One region of the Thalassotalea sp. LPB0316 genome, then DNA from elsewhere that is predicted to be linked to it. Evidence: predicted binding sites of a transcription regulator. Region 1 holds the regulator's gene; the other holds the start of a gene.
What was found. Region 1 encodes sigma-54, which starts transcription at its own class of promoters, with help from an activator protein. Its sites were predicted from a motif close to GTTGGCACGNNNNTNGNNT; they were not measured.

Region 1 (3,128 bases):
CAAGTCGTTAAAAATGTTGGGCTCAGTGTTGAAACAGGGCAAATCGTTGGCCTACTCGGCCCAAATGGTGCAGGTAAAACAACGTCATTTTATATGATTGTCGGCTTAGTCGTTAACGACAAAGGCACAATCGAGTTAAATGGTGAAGATTTAACGTTAGCACCAATGCACGAGCGCGCCCGTAAAGGTTTAGGCTACTTGCCGCAAGAAGCCTCTATTTTTAGAAAGTTGTCCGTGCACGACAACATCATGGCTATTTTACAAACACGTAAAGACTTGTCAGAGGTCGAACGTATTGAAAAACTTGAATTATTACTTGAAGAATTCAATATAGGCCATATAAAAGATAATACAGGGATGAGTTTATCTGGTGGTGAACGTCGACGTGTCGAGATTGCTCGCGCTTTGGCTGCTGATCCTCAGTTTATTTTACTCGATGAACCCTTTGCTGGCGTTGACCCAATTTCGGTTGGCGATATTAAAAAGATCATTTTGCACTTAAAACAGCGCGGTATTGGCATCTTAATTACCGACCACAACGTTAGGGAAACCCTTGATGTCTGTGAAAAAGCTTATATTGTCAGCCATGGTGAATTAATCGCCGAAGGTGACGCGGATCAAATTCTTGCTAATCAACAAGTCAGAGATGTGTACCTAGGTGAACAATTCACGCTATAGTTAAGATAAAGAAGTGACAATCACTTCGCGTTTGTAAATAGATAGGAATAATAAAAGCTACATGCGTCCATCATTACAACTCCGTATCGGACAACAGCTAACAATGACCCCACAGTTGCAGCAAGCAATCAGGTTGCTACAACTGTCGACATTGGATTTACAACAAGAAATTCAAGAAGCACTGGAAAGCAACCCATTATTGGAAGTTGACGAAAACGCAACCCAAACCAATGAAGAAAGCCAACCAGACAAGCTTGAAGAAGCGTTTATGGGTGAAAACCAAACGGCCTCGTCAAATGAAGGCAGTGAAGATCCTCTGCCTAGTTCCGATGAAGTAAATGCCAGTGATGGGTTGGAAAAAACCGATATTCCCGAAGAGTTATCTATGGATACTACGTGGGACGATAACTATAGTGCGAGTTTATCTGGCTCTAGCGCCGGCCCGCTGTCAGAAGACTACACCTATCAAGGTGAAACGACTGAATCTATTCAAGATCACCTACGCTGGCAAATGGAGTTAACACCGTTTACCGAAACAGATAAAGCCATTGCCACCGCTATTATCGATGCTATTGACGATGCTGGCTATTTAACTGTATCTACCGAAGATATTTTAGAAAGCTTAGGCGATGACGAGGTTGAGCTCGACGAAGTTGAAGCCGTACTCAAACGCATCAATATGTTTGATCCTGTTGGCGTTGGTGCGCGCTCAATTGCCGAGTGTTTATTAATTCAACTCAATCAATTTGACAAACAAACACCTTGGCTAGCAGAAACCAAACAAATTATCTCAGACCACATTGATTTGTTAGGTAACAGAGACTATCGTCAATTAATGCGCAAAACGAAATTGAAAGAAGATCAATTACGCGAAGTGATGAGGTTAATCCAAAGTCTTGATCCGCGCCCAGGCGACAGCGTGATAAAGTCGGAAGAGCAGTACATTATTCCTGACGTATCAGTAGAGAAAAAGAACGGCCGTTGGGTCGTAGAGCTCAATCCAGACACGGCGCCAAAACTGTCGATTAACCAGCAATATGCTGCAATGTCACGGTCAATGAAGTCGTCAGAAGATAGCCAATTTATTCGCTCAAACTTGCAAGAAGCGAAATGGTTTATTAAAAGCTTGGAAAGTCGCAACGATACCTTATTAAAAGTATCGAATTGTATCGTCCAGCGCCAACAAGCGTTTTTTGAGTACGGCCCAGAGGCTATGAAACCTATGGTGCTAAACGATATTGCGGAAGCTGTTGATATGCACGAGTCAACAATATCTCGTGTGACAACACAAAAATATATGCATACACCAAGAGGTATTTTTGAGTTGAAATATTTCTTCTCAAGTCATGTAAGCACCGAAAATGGGGGCGAATGCTCATCGACCGCAATCCGAGCATTAATTAAGAAATTAGTATCTGCTGAGCTACCATCTAAGCCATTAAGCGATAGCAAAATGGCCGACTTGTTAGCTGAGCAAGGTATTAATGTTGCACGACGGACGATAGCTAAATACCGAGAGTCTTTATCTATTCCACCGTCAAATCAAAGAAAAAGTTTATTGTAAACTTAGAAAAAAGGAAAAAGCTTATGCAAATTAATCTTTCTGGTCATCATGTAGAAGTTACCGACTCAATGCGCGAATACGTCAACTCAAAGTTTGCAAAGCTAGAACGACATTTCGATCACATCAACAATGTGCACGTTGTTCTAAATGTAGAGAAATTACAGCAAATCGCGGAAGCGACGCTGCACTTAAATGGCGGTGAGATCCATGCGTCATCAGACGACAAAGATATGTATGCTGCTATCGACTCGCTCGTCGATAAGCTTGACCGTCAAGTCATTAAACACAAAGAAAAGTTGAAAAAACATTAACTAAAATGAAGTTGCAAGACATTTTAACGCTGGACTGCACAATTTGTGCAGCGCCAGCAAGCAGTAAAAAACGCCTTTTTGATACTATTTGCGATGCTGCTGCACGTAAACTCCCTGAGACAAGCCAACACGATTTACTTCAAAGTCTTACCCAGCGCGAGCAAATGGGAAGTACAGGCATTGGCAACGGTATCGCCATTCCGCACGGCCGCTTAATCAACGGCAAGCATGCGGTGGCAGTGTTAATAACCACTGAACAGCCAATCGCTTTCGATGCGATAGATAATCAACCCGTTGACATTTTTATTGCCCTTTTCGTGCCTGAAGCTAGCTGCCAAGAGCACCTTGCAACCTTACAAAACATTGCCCAACTATTTAGCGACAAGAAGGTCGTTAAAAATATTAGAAAGTGTCAAGATAACCACCAGTTATTTGAAATTATTCAAGAAGCCTCATAGGAAAATATGAAATTACTCATTGTTAGTGGCCGATCAGGGTCAGGGAAGTCGGTTGCTTTAAGAGTACTTGAAGATTTAGGTTACTATTGCGTAGACAACATTCCGCTAAACTTGTTA
Region 2 (3,128 bases), 490 kb from region 1:
AAAAGAATTGCCGATTAATGCATCCCTAAATTCGATTCCTTCAATAATAATATTTTGAGGTTTTTCTCCCCACTTCATTTGACTGGAGCGCTTAATAAATATTAGTGCATTAGCTTCATCCCATTTAGCATTAAAAAAGCCGTTTAATGATTTTGGCGTTGTAGCATTTTGACCTGAGATCACAGGAAATTTACCGTTGCGACCACGCACACCTTTAATGGTTAGGGGTTGATCTTCGCTAGCCATAGTATGCAAGCCAATTTTGGTTCGATAAGGAATATCTCGACCAAAGATCAACACAGTATCTCCGCCTTTTAGGGATAACCAGTCGATTTCATCTAGCTCTTTAAACTGTTGATTTGGACCAACATTATAGGTTGTAGCATATAGAGGGTTGGCAAAAACAATATGACAAAAGACACATAAAGTTATGATGTTGAGAATTTTTGAAAACATGGTGAGCTCTTAGCTTTACGGGCAAGTGACTAACTTTATATATTGCATCTTAGTTTTGTTTACAAAAAAAAACCAGATGATTTACATCTGGTTTTTATTGCTAAAGTAGTAGGGATTACTTGATGCGTCTACGACGACCAGCAAAACCTGTAGCTACTAAACCTAAGCCGAATAATGCAATTGCTGCAGGCTCTGGAACAGTGCTTACTTTGAATTGAGCTAATAGTGTGTTGGTTTCTTGCTCTTTAGTAACAAAACCAAAACAGTCAGCTGAATCTTCACACTCATAGCCGTCAGGTAATGTTGATAAACCTGATAAGCGAGTTGTAACGTAGTACACTGTGTCACCCCAACCCGTTAAAGGAAGGCCTTGGTCATCTGTTAAGATGAATGGAACAGTGAATTGGATGAAGTCTGCACCAACAACAGGCTCAAATGGTAAATCAGATAAACCAGTGATCTCGAAGATGTCACCACAACCGTTGATATTGTCACCGCTGTAGTTAGCTTCGCCATTTGGACAGTTGCCATCTTGGTCTACTTGCTTGTTCGGTGTTTCATAGAAATTAATACCAAACTGTAATTGTGGTGCAAAGTATGGAGCAAATGCATCAGGGTCACCTGCATCACCAGGCTCAGCAATCCAAGCTGTTGGCGTAAGTGTTAAACCATCTAACAATGTTGCTTCTTTTAATGAGTCACCAGTGATAACCCAGTTTTCGTGCATTACAGACGTACCGTCTGCCCAGCTCCAGTCGTTAGTGCTGATTGAACCTGTAATAGGGCTATCAATATCTAAACTACTTTTAGGGTCACCGCTGTTAGCGCCAGCCGCTGGAATACCCCATGTAAGTGATGTGTTTAACGAATTGTCAGTGCCGTCAACAGCGAAGTCACCATTTGTGTCTAAGATGTTGTTAGCATTTACTGAAAGTAAATCATTAGCACCTGTAGACGAGTTACCTGAAGCTGTTACGTCATCAGCAGTAGTTGCTGTGTTTGTTGAACCGGTCCAAGTCGCAAAACCGGCTTGGTTGTCGTATGACCACTCGGTAACTATGCCAGCATTAGCAGATGTTGCTAAAACTGCAGTTAGTACACCAGCGCATACTTTTAATTTAGTTTTCATAATCTTTCCTTGGTCGACAGTATTTTTTAAGAATATCGCTTACAAGAAAGCATCAAGTGTGCCAATGTTTATTTTTTCTTTATAAACAGTGGTTTATGTTGTTGCTCGATTCTTGGCTTTGATGAGGTGTAAAAAAAACGGACATGAGGTATCAAGGCATACAACCTAGGCTTTTACACTGCGTTACTTGCCATTGCAACTTAGTTCCTGAACGGTTAACAAGCGCATTTTTTAGTCGCTCTAACTTTAACTTATGGATTGGCGTGGATTTATCGTGATGACTAGACACTTGTAGGTTTATTTTAGTTAAGTTTTTACCGTTATTAATATGGTATGTCTTGGTAGCACCTACTTGTTCTTCATGTATTACAGAATAACCAGTAGGTGTTAGTTCATTAGCAAAATAATCGACTTTGCTATCTAAATTGTTAGGTTTAAAGTAATAATCAATAGCGATGTAGTCATTTGTCGTCTGACATATTTTGTACGTATTTTCTAAGGTTGGTAAGGGTAATGTTGCCAGGGGCTCAGATTCTTCACAGGTGATGGCGTTATAGTACGACTGATAACTTACTTGCTTTAAATAATAAAAAGTTACTATTGCGATACAAAATATCGCGATATTAACTTTAGCTAGCGAAAGGCTGCTTTGGATTGGCGCGATTTTTTTTGGGGCACTCAATGAGCTAGTGATTTTGTGACCATAATAGAAAAGACCCATCATGTACGGTATGTATAAATACCAACCGAAATTGTTGTGGTCCTTCATTAACGGACTTTCCATATTGGTTTCGTGACCGATAATGATAAGGAGTGCGATCCTGATCCAATTGGTTAGCAGTGCACCTAATATAGCGAAAGCAAAAAACTTAATTGCTGATTGAGTATCTCGTAAATAGAGATAAATATAAAGACAAGAAATGGCTAATGAGACCAACAAGTACCGAAGACCAGAGCACCCGCCAGCAATTTCGAAAACGCCCGCAGGTATGGTAATAAAATTACCATCGACATAGACGGGGATGTTGGTAAACGACATTAATTTAGTCACCGCGACAACAGATAATTGCTGTAATGGTGTCACTAAAACTCCCCAAATAGGCAGTAAAAAAATTAGAAAAGCAGCTGGGAAAAGTGATTTTATTGATGGTTTAAAGAATAGGTTAATACTCGAGAGTAACAATATTAGTGTAGCGAGGCGTGCTATATTGGTTAACTGCGCTAGTGTTGCTATATGGGTAGCGTAAGCTGCTAATATGAATATCGCGATAGCTATCGTCGAGATTTCACTTCTTAACGTCAATGCACCTTCTTTGATATTTTCCCAATATAAGTATCCAGTGATCAAAACCACCAAATAAGCGTGAGAGTATGTACCATCATCGAAGCTGTGAAGCCATATGTTCTCTACCACATTTACATGTGATAGAAGAACACCCAAAAATACGAGTACTAGTGAAATCGTACTCGCTGAAAATGCTTTTAACATAACGCCTTAGTTTGCACTCATAAGTTTTAGGATTGACTCTCTATCTTTACTAGC

Region 2: the regulator sigma-54 is predicted to act here: its motif matches at 1,633-1,651, upstream of LP316_RS04185 (THxN family PEP-CTERM protein).

The regions. Positions count from the first base shown of each region.
Region 1 covers NZ_CP062946.1:1,435,823-1,438,950, reverse strand. The annotation lists gene lptB (LPS export ABC transporter ATP-binding protein) at 1-678, shown strand, start outside; gene LP316_RS06280 (RNA polymerase factor sigma-54) at 740-2,242, shown strand; gene hpf (ribosome hibernation promoting factor) at 2,266-2,553, shown strand; gene ptsN (PTS IIA-like nitrogen regulatory protein PtsN) at 2,559-3,011, shown strand; gene rapZ (RNase adapter RapZ) at 3,018-3,128, shown strand, end outside.
Region 2 covers NZ_CP062946.1:943,883-947,010, forward strand. The annotation lists gene LP316_RS04180 (right-handed parallel beta-helix repeat-containing protein) at 1-456, opposite strand, end outside; gene LP316_RS04185 (THxN family PEP-CTERM protein) at 572-1,585, opposite strand; gene xrt (exosortase) at 1,737-3,074, opposite strand; gene prsT (XrtA/PEP-CTERM system TPR-repeat protein PrsT) at 3,081-3,128, opposite strand, start outside.